DNA from 4 places in the Pseudoalteromonas sp. MM17-2 genome. Region 2 is predicted to be linked to each of the others. Evidence: predicted binding sites of a transcription regulator. Region 2 holds the regulator's gene; each other region holds the start of a gene.
The links. The regulator sigma-54, encoded in region 2, starts transcription at its own class of promoters, with help from an activator protein. The targets are predictions, from matches to a motif close to GTTGGCACGNNNNTNGNNT.
Positions count from the first base shown of each region.

Region 1: the regulator sigma-54 is predicted to act here: its motif matches at 1,581-1,599, upstream of MHM93_RS01840 (LiaF domain-containing protein).
Region 3: the regulator sigma-54 is predicted to act here: its motif matches at 1,112-1,130, upstream of MHM93_RS11495 (BON domain-containing protein).
Region 4: the regulator sigma-54 is predicted to act here: its motif matches at 1,675-1,693, upstream of flgA (flagellar basal body P-ring formation chaperone FlgA).

Region 1 covers NZ_JAKRFV010000002.1:47,889-51,055, forward strand. Annotated here, with positions in the region: gene MHM93_RS01830 (hypothetical protein) at 1-151, opposite strand, end outside; gene MHM93_RS01835 (GGDEF domain-containing protein) at 227-1,396, opposite strand; gene MHM93_RS01840 (LiaF domain-containing protein) at 1,631-2,326, shown strand; gene MHM93_RS01845 (sigma-54 dependent transcriptional regulator) at 2,365-3,167, opposite strand, start outside.
Region 2 covers NZ_JAKRFV010000003.1:3,190-6,356, forward strand. Annotated here, with positions in the region: gene ptsN (PTS IIA-like nitrogen regulatory protein PtsN) at 1-343, opposite strand, end outside; gene hpf (ribosome hibernation promoting factor) at 345-632, opposite strand; gene MHM93_RS03205 (RNA polymerase factor sigma-54) at 658-2,154, opposite strand; gene lptB (LPS export ABC transporter ATP-binding protein) at 2,179-2,904, opposite strand; gene lptA (lipopolysaccharide transport periplasmic protein LptA) at 2,904-3,167, opposite strand, start outside.
Region 3 covers NZ_JAKRFV010000012.1:112,378-115,544, forward strand. Annotated here, with positions in the region: gene pmbA (metalloprotease PmbA) at 1-394, shown strand, start outside; gene MHM93_RS11490 (VOC family protein) at 529-945, shown strand; gene MHM93_RS11495 (BON domain-containing protein) at 1,170-1,733, shown strand; gene MHM93_RS11500 (YqaE/Pmp3 family membrane protein) at 1,815-1,973, shown strand; gene MHM93_RS11505 (type I secretion system permease/ATPase) at 2,115-3,167, shown strand, end outside.
Region 4 covers NZ_JAKRFV010000013.1:72,184-75,350, forward strand. Annotated here, with positions in the region: gene MHM93_RS11890 (protein-glutamate O-methyltransferase CheR) at 1-649, opposite strand, end outside; gene MHM93_RS11895 (chemotaxis protein) at 697-1,629, opposite strand; gene flgA (flagellar basal body P-ring formation chaperone FlgA) at 1,797-2,513, shown strand; gene flgM (flagellar biosynthesis anti-sigma factor FlgM) at 2,586-2,912, shown strand; gene flgN (flagellar export chaperone FlgN) at 2,905-3,167, shown strand, end outside.

The sequences.
Region 1 (3,167 bases), on a different contig from region 2:
TGATTATGGCTTTTTCAATATCCTTATCACTGTGGTTTTGGCTCTGGGCCATAGGAATGGCGTTATAAGGAAAGTCTCGCACTGGCACTGTGGTTTTGCAGGCACTTAGGGTGAATAAGGCCACCAAGGCAACGACAAGGGTGTGACGCATTTACTGATCTCCGTGTAAAAGCGTTATTGTCTCTTAAAAGTTATTATGACTCAAACCCTTATATGTCGGTTTGTGTTAGCCAGTAGAAACCGTGGTGGTGTCGCTATGATGGGTTTCAACCAAGCAGTTACGGCCACGGCTTTTTGCTTCGTAAAGGCCTTTATCCGCTTCAATCAGCATCTTTTTAATATCAAAATGGCCACTTTCTCGGCAAGTGACGCCGATGCTAATGCTCAGCGGCAGGCGCTGATGGTGCCAATAAAATGAGCCTTCGGCAATGGCCTTACGTAAGCGATCGCCCACTTTGAGCGCCGTGCGTTGATGGGTGTTGGCTAAAATCACAGCGAATTCCTCTCCGCCAATACGCGCAGCTAAATCATCCTCCCTGAGTTGCTCGCGGATGCGCTGACTCACCCATTGCAATGCAGCGTCTCCGCCATCGTGACCAAACTGATCGTTGACCTTCTTAAAGTAATCTAGATCTATCATCATGACTGCAAGCGGCTGCTGCTTAGCAATACACTGCGCGAGTCGTTTTTCGCCTTCATAGAAAAACGCACGACGATTGTACAAGTTTGTGAGTGGGTCGAAATTAGCCAAGTTAGTGAGTTTAGCTTCTGAACGTATGAAAAAAAGCATCGGAAACACCAGTGCCGTGCACGTGGTCAGTAGTAAGTGAACAGCAAGAACTAACTGTTTGGTCCAAGGTGGTAATGATTGCTCCCAGTGCAACAAATTGGTAAGCAACAGGCCCGTTTGAACCAACATTACCAGCGCATGCAAGGTGACGAGAATAAGCAAAGTGGCGGCATATATATTGCCTTTGGTTGTTGTTCTAATAGCCGCTGCAGCGGCAAAGAATAATATGGCAATAGCCATAGAAGTGTAAACCAGCCCCCACAGTGGCTGGTGGTGCAATAACGCAAGTAACAATGCACTGAAACCCAGAATAAAATAGATAAACAACGGGTTATGGTGATTTGAAGAGCAGTACCAGAGTATACCTCTTAGCACCAGCAATGGCGCTGTTATCATCAATAGTTGGGCGCTGTAATGGGTTAGTACCGGTAAGTCGATAAACACACGCAAAGTCGCGCTTATTTCAGCTAAACTAAATACCAGACAAGATAACCCCCAGTACAAAAAGCTTCGTTGTGCACGTTGGTAAAACACCAACAACAAAAAGACGCCAATAAAGGCGTTTAGCAAAGTCGATACCACTATCAATGTTGGTAGATGTAACATGGCACTCGGGATATTGGGGTGACACTTGAAGTTTAGTTCACCTACTTAGCGTCGCAACCCGCGCCATGGGGAGTTACTCAGTAAAGATGATTAAAATATCGTTAATTAAGCGTAAATATGGTGGTTTTGGCGAATGCGGTGAACTGGCTTTATCTCCATCTGACTGAAACTAAAGGAATTAATATTTGGCGCTGATTTTGCTTAGGTAAGCAAAACGACAACAGGAGTGTGAACATGAGTGTTCCTTTAAAGGATAGGCCGTTAGCGCAAGTAAAAGAAGAGATCATCGATCAGCTAATTTTAAATTACAGTCATGGTGAAATTTCAGCGCAGGCGTTCGAACGTCGCCTTGATCAAGCGTATGACTGTAGCTGCCAAGAGCAACTAGCAACATTGGTTGCTGATCTGCCGCTGCACAGCGACCCGCGCTACAACAGCGAGAAGGCGGCACGTATGCGCACTCCTTTCACGCAAAGTAGCGAGCAGGTTAATGGTGAGAAAATTACCGCCATATTAAGCTCGGACCAACGCAGCGGTGAATGGGTTGTCCCTAAAGAGATTCACCTAAACAATTATTTGGGAAGCATTGAATTAGACTTTACCAACGCTATTTTTTCTCACCCTGAAGTACACATTTACGTTAATTGTATTTTGGGCAGTGATGAAATTGTGGTGCCAGAAAATGTAGATGTGCAAACTCAGACCACCAATATCATGGGGTCACTGGTTAATAAGCGAATCTCACTTGGGCCGCGATACGAAGATAAACAGCGACCGCGCATTATTATTCATGGGCGTATTATTCTCGGGAGCGTGGAAGTCAGTATTAAGCGAACGATGAAAGAGAAATTAAAGGCCTTTGCCTTTGACTTACGTGATTTATTTGATGGCCGAGAGCAGGGCAAAAACCGCAACCGATATGATGGCTAAAATGTCGGGGCTTGTTCATAGCAAGCCCCGTAAACTGATTAGTCCTGAGAGTACTTTTCTAGTTTGTTGTAAAGTGTTTTCACACTAACACCTAATTGTTCAGCGGTATCCGTTTTGTTGCCGGCGTTCTCTTCCAAGTTTTTCAAAATTGCCGCTTTTTCCAATGCTTCCAAAGAAACTCCAGTAGGAATATCGACGCTGTTGCTGTCGCTTTTGCTTACTGATTCACCCAATGAAAGATGCTCGGCTTTGATTACGTCATCGGCCAAGATCATCGCCCGTTCAATGGTGTGTTTTAGCTCCCGTACGTTGCCTGGCCAGTTATAAGCAGCAATGCGGCTAAGTGCATCGGTAGCGATACGTTTGTGGCTCAATTCTTGGGCATTACGGTAGGCAAGGAAGTGCTCAGCGAGGCCGGTGATGTCATTGCCTCGGTCGCGCAGTGGTGGCACTCGGATAGGGAAGTGCGCTAAGCGGAAGTATAAATCCTCACGGAAAATGCCATCATCAATGGCTTGTTGCGGGTTACGGTTGGTTGCACAAACAATACGCACATCAGCATGTTTCACTTGTTGACTGCCTACGGCGCGATACTCTCCGCTTTCGAGCACGCGCAGTAACTTAACTTGTTGCTCTAATGGCATCTCTGTTACTTCGTCTAAAAACAGCGTGCCGCCTTTAGCTTGGTCGAAGACCCCTTGGTGGTCGCGGTGTGCACCTGTAAATGCGCCTTTCACATGACCAAATAACTCACTATCTATAAGCTCTGGGGAAAGTGCGCCACAGTTTATCGCAACAAAAGGTGCTTGTGGCTTTTCGCCAGCAATATGAACGGTATTGG
Region 2 (3,167 bases):
TCAGGTGTTGTTCAGTCTCATTGGCCGGCACTAAAAGTGCGACAAAGATATCCACCGGACGGTTATCAATGGCATCAAAGTTAATGGCTTCGCGATTAGTTACAACAATGGCAATGGTACTGTCGATACTATCGAGACGGCCATGCGGAATAGCAACGCCTTTACCTATACCGGTACTGCCCAGCTTTTCGCGGGTCAGCAAAGCATCAAGTACCGATTGCTCGCTGAGGTGAGGACTGTGCTGATGTGCCACCTGAGAGAGGTATTCCAGCATTCTTTTTTTGCTATTAAAAAGGACCGCAGCTTTGCTGCAGTCCTTGCTAAAGAGTGAATCTAGGTTCATGTTAGTGACGAGATAATTTCTCTTTATGTTTAATCACTTGACGATCGAGCTTATCAATTAAGCCGTCGATCGCCGCATACATATCCTGGTGCTCTGCGGTTGCGAACAGTTCACCACCGTTAACGTGAAGAGTAGCTTCTGCTTTTTGTGTTAGTTTTTCAATATCAAGAATGACATGCACATTATTTATATGGTCAAAGTGACGCTCTAATTTTGCAAATTTGCTATTCACATAGTTGCGAAGAGAATCAGTGATTTCTACGTGACGACCGGTAAGATTTAGTTGCATAAGCATTTTCCTTCTTGTCTAACGTCTATATCAAACTTTTACGCTGATTTGACGGTGGAATGGCTAGCGATTCACGATATTTAGCTATCGTGCGCCGAGCCACTTTAATTCCTTGCTCGGCTAGTACGTCGGCAATCTTGCTATCACTCAACGGCTTAGCAGGATTCTCCGCAGCTACTAGCTTTTTGATCAATGCTCGAATCGCTGTGGACGAGCATTCACCTCCGTTTTCGGTTGTAACATGGCTGGAGAAAAAGTACTTCAGCTCAAAAATACCCCGTGGTGTATGCATATACTTTTGGGTGGTCACACGGGAAATCGTTGACTCATGCATTTCCACCATTTCGGCAACGTCATTAAGCACCATTGGCTTCATTGCCTCTTCACCATGTTCAAAGAATGCCTGTTGTTGTTGAACAATGCAATTAGTTACTTTAAGTAGCGTATCATTGCGTTGTTCCAAGCTCTTTATAAACCATTTCGCTTCTTGTAAATGCGAGCGAATAAATTGACTATCACTTTGCGACTTACAGCTTCGCGACATTGATGCATAGTGATCGTTAACGCGGATCTTAGGCATACTATCTGGGTTTAATTCAACCACCCAGCGGCCTTTAACTTTCTTCACTGATACATCTGGAATCACATACTCTGACTGCTCTCGCACAATCGTGGCTGCAGGAGTCGGATTTAAACTGTGTATCAGTGTCATCACCTCTTTTAACTGCGCTTCTTTAAGCTTAGTCTTTTTCATCAAGGTGCGATAGTCACGACTACCAAGCAAATCAATATAGTTAAAAACTACCTCTTTGGTCTCTTCAAGCCAAGGGGTTTGTGGGTCAAATTGCTTGAGCTGGATCAACAAGCACTCTTGTAAAGAACGCGCACCAATTCCTACAGGATCAAAGAGTTGGATACGCTTAAGAACGGCTTCAATTTCATCGAGCTCGATACCATCGTCTTGTTCATCATGATTCAAGCTTTCCAGCAGTTCTTCACAACTGACCGTTAAAATGCCGTTGTCATTGATGGCTTCAATGATGGCTGTGGCGATGGCCTCGTCGGTGGCACTAAAAGGTGTTAATTGCAGCTGCCACATTAAATAATCGTGTAACGACTCGGTGGTTTCGCCTTGGTAGATAGACTCATCTTCTGGCATAGGCCCAGAGGAGGCAACGGGAGCCGCACTAATATACTCATCCCAAGACACATCCATGGGCAAGTCTTCACTGATGGACTCGTTGTTCATGGCATCAGCACTTTCAACTTCATCCTTACTGGCGCTGGCCGTCTCGGCGGTGTCGTTATTTTGGTTGTCGGACGTCGACTCTTTTTGCTCTTGGTTGTCGTTATTGTCGGCGTAATTGTCTTCTTCAACTTCAAGTAAAGGGTTGGCGTCCAACGCCTCTTGAATTTCTTGTTGGAGATCCAAAGTACTGAGCTGCAACAGGCGAATCGCTTGCTGCAATTGTGGGGTCATTGTTAATTGCTGGCCTAGGCGCAGCTGTAATGATTGCCTCATGTATCTCTAACAATCCTTTAATCGTTATAATCTAAACTGCTCACCCAAATAGACGTCGCGAACCGTTTGATCGGCAAGAACTTGCTCTGGAGTGCCAGAAGCAATGAGCTCGCCATGGGAAACAATGTATGCGGTTTCACATACGTCTAGGGTCTCTCGCACGTTGTGGTCGGTGATTAATACACCAATGCCACGATTGCGCAGATGCTCTATGATTTTCTTTATATCTAACACTGAAATAGGGTCGACACCAGCAAAAGGTTCATCCAACAAGATAAACTTGGGGTTTGCCGCCAATGCTCGCGCTATTTCTACCCGGCGACGTTCGCCACCAGATAACGCCATTCCTTGTGAGTCTCGAATGTGCTGTATATTAAACTCATCAAGCAGGCCCTCAAGCTCGCTTTCACGCTCTGCTTTGCTTAAGCCCTTGCGGGTTTCTAGGATGGCCATCAAATTTTGAAAAACTGTCAGCTTTCGAAAAATAGATGATTCCTGCGGTAAATAACCAATACCTAAGCGCGCACGAGAGTGCATCGGCATTAAGGTGATATCCTCATCATCAATACTGATGGTGCCTTTATCACTGGGTACCAAGCCAACTATCATGTAAAAAGTAGTTGTCTTACCGGCTCCATTAGGGCCGAGCAAGCCGACGATACTACCTGCTTGCACTTCTAAGCCCACACTTTTGACGACCTCCCGGCCTTTATAGCTTTTCGCTAATTTTTGTGCTTTAAGAGTCGCCATTATTGCTCTTTCTCCGGCGTATCGTCACTTTGTGGTGTTAATGTTGTGCGCACTCGTGTGCTGGAGTTTTCATCCTTTTCGGCGGTGATCAGCTGTTTGGCAATATCATAGCTTATGGTTTCGGCAACGATATGCTGGTCGGCCATGGCAATCTTAGCATCACCTTGAATTTTAAGGGTCTCAGAGGCGACGTCATAACGAATTTCCAGCGCCTGTGCAGAAATCTCAGTGCCATCTTCCATCACTTCGGTGTACACAGCTGG
Region 3 (3,167 bases), on a different contig from region 2:
CGGTGGCGAACTACAGACCTATTTATTAGCCAGTTATGCGGCGCGCAAAATGGGTATGACCGCCACAGGCCATGCCGGCGGTATTCATAACTGGTTGGTACAGCAAACCCATAATGACTTGCACGCTTTGCTTAAACAAATGGGTAAAGGGCTGCTAGTGACCGAGTTGATGGGGCAAGGCGTCAATACTGTCACCGGCGATTACTCGCGCGGAGCGGCCGGGTTTTGGATTGAAAATGGTGAGATCCAATATCCTGTTAGTGAGATTACCATCGCTGGCAACCTTAGTTCGATGTTTAAAGGCGTTGCTGGCATTGGCGGTGATATCGACCCTCGCGGCGGGGTGTTAACCGGTTCGGTGTTAATTGAACAAATGCAAGTTGCGGGGCAGTAGCTCAAGTAACACGATAAAGCCTAGAGCCCCTCTCTAGGCTTTTTTAAATAAATTCTAAAAAAGTGCTTTACCTCAACTTAAGTTGAGGAAATACCTTAGTCCCTGAAATAATAAATCATCTTCGGGAGAACGTTATGTATTTAGAGCATGTAAACCTAGTCGTGAATGACATCAACCAAGCCCTCAACTTTTATCGTGCCGCTTTTCCACATTGGCGGGTGCGCAGTCAAGGCGAGGGGTTATGGTCGGGGAAGCCGCGTACCTGGGTGCATTTTGGCGATGATTACCACTACCTTGCTTTTAGTGACAATGGCATTGGTGACAACCGTGATCTCAGCGGCCATCAAGTTGGTTTAGCACACTTTGCTTATGTCACCGAAGATCTTGATGGCGTCATTCAACGACTCCAAGACGCGGGCTTCGAAGTTGATAAAGTGGGCCCTGAAAATCCTTATCGCCGCAACGTGTATTTTAAAGACCCAACTGGTTTTGAAGTGGAGTTTGTCGAATACGGATCGGATATTCCAGCACAGAGAAATAACGACCTATAGACTTAAATGCTGCTAAAAGTTGCAAAATAAACACTAAATGAACGTAAATCTCTTGATTGTTCGCTTTTCGGAAATTTTTTCACTGAGGTGTGTAACTTAGGTAAGGTTGTACCTAAATGCTTGCTGAACAAGTCGCTTATATTATTGATTTTGCTGATAAAATAAAGTTGGCAAGGGATTCGCAACACTTAAAGCGTCACAAGCAATAGTAAGGAGACGACATTATGAAAACGTTCACTAAGACAATCGTAGCTGCAGCTGTACTTGGTTCTACTGCCTTCACTGCCCAAGCAAATGATTGGCAGAACGAGAGTAAAGATGCATGGATTGATGGTAAAGCTGAAACTGTGCTGCTACTGAATGGCAACCTGAACAACTTTGACATCAACACTGATGTGAAAAATGGCAAGGTTATGCTCACGGGTAAAGTAGACAGCGAGGTCGATAAAGAGTTGGCCGAAGAGCTGGTTGTTAGCCTAGATGGTGTAAACGATGTAGAAAACCAGCTAACGGTTATGAACAACGAAGAAGGTATGAGCCACAATGATGATGCAGGAGATACTGGCAGCGATTTAACCGACGCTAAGATCTCGACGGTAATCACTACCCGTCTACTATTTGATTCAGAAGTTGCTGGCACTGACATTGATGTTGATACCGACCAAGGTGTCGTTACGCTTAAAGGTAACGTAGATAGCGAAGCCGAGCGTGACCTTGCGATTAAAATCGCTGAAAACACAGAAGATGTTCGTGAAGTAAACGATGAACTGCGAGTAATGGCTGAATAATTAGTTGTAAGTTCTCGGTAGAAGGCCCAGCTTTGCTGGGCTTTCCTTTATCTACAAGCAGGCGTAACTAGCGGAGCAATCATGGACATTATTAGAATCATTTTCTCAATTCTTATTCCCCCACTCGGTGTATTTTTGCAGGTGGGCTTAGGAATGCACTTTTGGCTTAATATTTTACTAACCCTACTAGGCTACTTCCCTGGCCTTATTCACGCTATCTATATTATTGGGCGGCGTTAAAAGGTTAGTTACACATTCAGTTGAAATTCACAGTACTACTTAGGTATAATTTACTTCATGGCAGCAAGGATGCGCTATGGTCTCAAGTGGTTTCATCAACTTTCCGGGACATTCTTGCAATTATTATTCCGGTAGTTTTTAATGCAAGAAGATACAAACAAGCCTAGCTTATTCAGCTCAGGTGCAAAGTCCCTCAGCCTTATAGCAAGGTTTCATCATAAAAGTTTAGATGTTGAAGACTTAATCCATGAATTTGACATCCCCTCCCAAGATTCAAAACTCCTAGAAATTCAGTTAATACGTGCCTCGCGCTCGTTTGGATTCAAAGCGAAGGTTATGTCCTGTGATGTCGCAACCTTGGATAACAAAGTCTTACCAGCGATGGCTAAACACAAAAGTGGACACTATGTAATTCTAGCAAAAGTGGCTCATGGTCAAATTCTCGTTCATGATATACAGAGCTCCTCACCGCAAAAAAGCTTATCTCTAGATGAATTCAAGCTTAATTACAGCGATAGAATACTTTTTTTATCACCGAGACAAGCTGTTTTGAGTAAGTCAGCCAAATTTGGCTTTGGGTGGTTTGTTCCGGTGATGTTTAAGTACCGTAACATTTTTAGTGATGTGCTTTTAGCATCATTCTTTATACAACTTCTAGCTCTTGCGTCCCCAATCTTTTTTCAGGTGGCCATTGATAAAGTAATGGTTCATAAAGGAATGACGACGTTAGATGTGCTGGCCGTGGGCTTTTTTTTCATCATTACTTTTGAAGTAATATTATCGGGTTTACGGACATATTTGTTCAGCCATACGACTAATCGAGTCGATGTGGAACTAGGTAGCAAACTTTATCAACATATGCTTCATCTTCCCTTGTCATTTTTTAGAGCTCAGCGAGTTGGGGATACTGTAGCTCGGGTAAAAGAACTAGATACCGTTAGGGAGTTCATTACTGGATCGGCGCTCACAATCGTTTTAGATATGTTTTTCACTCTAGTCTTTTTTGCTGTAATGTTTTACTACGCTCCTTTTTTGACTTGGATTGTTGTAGGTAGTCTTCCATTTTACTTTATTATTGCTTTTACTCTAGGTCCACGTTTGCGCAAGGTTCTAGAAGATAAGTTTCAGCGTAGCGCCGAAAACCATGCATTTTTAGTAGAGTCGGTAAACGGTGTAGAGACAATAAAATCTCTC
Region 4 (3,167 bases), on a different contig from region 2:
AGATAATGTCAAACTTACCCAGCAACGCATATGAATCCAATAAATTCAAATGGCGAAAGCTCACCATACGTTTTACATTGTCGTTAACTTTAGCCATACCGTTGCCGCTATCGCTAAAAAACTTTTTGCGTCTTTCAGCACTGAGTCCTCGAGCCAATGCCAATGAGTCATACTCAGCATTTTTACAAATATCGAGCATAGTATTAGAGATATCCGTACCGATTATTTGCGCTCCCGAGGACAGTTGACCTGGGCGAGACTGTTGATATTCGGCCACTGACATCGCTATTGAGTAGGGCTCTTGCCCTGAAGAACTGGCCGCCGACCAAATTTTTACCGGCCGACGTAAATCTTTGCACTCAGGTAAGAGCTTTGTCTTCAATAATTCAAATGGATAAGAGTCGCGAAACCACAATGTTTCATTGGTGGTCATGGCATCAACAACAGCGGCACGAAGTTGCCGCTCATGCGGACTCAACGTTTTGCTAACCAGCTGCGACAAAGATTCAACGCTAAAGCGAGCCATCAGCGGAGCCAAGCGACTTTTAACTAAGTAAAGTTTGTTATCACCCAGCACGATGCCACACTGCTGTTCTAAAAATGCACGAAACTGGTTGTATTCACCGAGCTCTAAATGCTTATTTTCCAAATTACTCTCACCTAACTCACTTGAAGCGGTTACAAGACAAGGCGGCATTAATCACAATGCACCCACTTTTTAACTGCTGTAGCCAGTTCGTCGGGGTTAAATTTGGCAATAAAATCATCCGCCCCAACTTTTTCTATCATCGCATGGTTAAATACGCCACTTAAAGAGGTGTGCAGTATCACATGCAATGGTGCCAGCTTCGGATCCGCTTTGACCTCTGCTGTTAAGGTATAGCCGTCCATCTCTGGCATTTCCACATCCGATATCAGTAACGCCACTCGCTCAGTGATATCATCTTTGCAGTCGAGCTTCGCTATTTCTTTTAATCGCAACAGGGCCTCTTTACCGTTTTTCGCCAGCTCAGTTTGCACCCCGAGAGGCTCCAGCGCCCGTTTTACTTGATTACGCGCCACGGCAGAGTCATCGGCAATAAACACAATACGCTCACCGAGATCTTTCTGCATCTCGCCATCTGAGGCAATGCCCTCACTGACCTCGGTATTAACAGGGCTGATCTCTGCAAGAATTTTTTCGACATCCAAGATTTCTACGAGCTCGTCATCAATCTCAGTCACTGCGGTAAGGTAAGAATAACGCCCCGCACCTGACGGCGGTGGCATAATCTTTTCCCAGTTCATATTGACGATACGCTCAACGCCCCCCACCAAAAACCCCTGCACAGAGCGGTTATATTCGGCGATAATAATAAAGCAATTTTCAATATCAGTGATGGCCGGACCGCCTACGGCCATAGACAAATCGATGATAGAAATAGTTTGTCCACGAATATGCGCTACCCCACGAATATAAGAATTCGTTTTCGGCATATTTGTTAGTGGTGGACACTGAAGGACTTCTCTAACTTTAAAAACGTTGATCCCGAACCGCTGGCGTCCTTTTAGTTTAAACAGCAATAATTCAAGGCGGTTTTGACCCACAAGTTGGGTTCGTTGATTGACAGAATCTAAAATGCCAGCCATCGGATTCTCCTAGCATTAATTTACAACTTCGCACACTCGCGCCAAATAGGAACGCATTTTGCTTCTTAGCTTCATACGTTAGTATAACTACGCTAGAACGCCCAGTTTTTGACGCTTCGTAGTTATACCCTGTTTTACCCAATAAGCATAGTCGAAACATGGTGAGTATGTTCAAAAAAATTCAACTTTTCCAAAGCTTATGGTTAATAGCCTTTGTATTAATAAGCTCAACGGCTGAGGCAAACAACGGCCAACAACAGCGCTATGATCGCCACACTTTGCAAACGCTTGCTGAGCAATACATCACAGAGCAAGCGCAGATCCAGCCCGATCAAGAGCTGCAAGTGCAAGCGATGGACTTAGATGCGCGCATAGGTCCCAGAGAGTGTGCAGTAACACCGCAAGCCTCTACGGCTAGCGCTCCGCCATTTAATCGGCAGGTAACAGTAAAACTTAAGTGTTCAAGTCCTGCTCTTTGGAGTCAGTATGTCCATGTACGCATCAGTAAGCTCTCTACTATCGTGGTCGCCAATGATCACATTGCCCGTGGGCAAATTATTAGTGCTGATGATTTAACTACGGAGCAGCGTCCGCAACATTTTGTTCGCGCTCGCTACATAGAGCAGCCAGAAGTTATTGTCGGCAGCCGCAGTAAACGCAGTATTCGCAGAGGGTTGCCAATTAGTATGAATCAGTTGTGTATGGTGTGTAAGGGCGATAATGTGAGCATAATTGCCCGCTTTAACGGACTCACTATAAAAACATCTGGAGAAGCGCTAGAAGATGGCGGTGTCGGTGATAATATTCGCGTGCGTAATGTAAAGTCTGGCCGGCTGATCAATGCCAAAGTAACAGCAGTGGAAACCGTGGCGGTTAATATTTAAATTTTATGCTAAAGTATTGGCTAGAATGGCCGATAAACAGTGCAAAGGTCAATATAGCTTAGGTAATTAGTGATGGTGAATCAAGTCAACAAAGGCCAGCAAGGCTCGGTGTACAACACACCACAAAATAAAGTGGAGCAACAAAAGCTCAACCAAACGCAAACACAAGGTAATGAGGCAAATGCAAAAGCCAGTACGAAGGCTGCAGCAGACTCAGTAAGCCTTACGCCACAAGCAAAGCAAATGAAGTCTTTGCAAGAAAAGGCTGAGCGCTCATCAGGGTTCGATCAACAAAAGGTTGACGAATTAAAGCAAGCTATCAGTGAAGGCAAATACCAAGTAGATAGCGAAAAGCTTGCTAAAAACATCGCTGCGTTTGAGTTCGATTTGTATGGCTGATTCGGCACTTAGTGTAGCTCTCGGCCAACAGCTCTCAAGTTTACAAGACTTGCTACAACTACTTGAAGATGAGCTGAGCGCTATTGCCGGGCGCAGTGGTGGTGAGCTGAAGGAATTAACGCCAAAAAAAGAACAGGCGCTTGTTCAAATTCAGCAACAAGACCAACATATTGCTCAGCTATTAAAAGCGCAAGAGCAAGAGATTTTAGCGCCGCACCAAGAGATGATAGAGCATGCACAGACTTTATTGCTAAA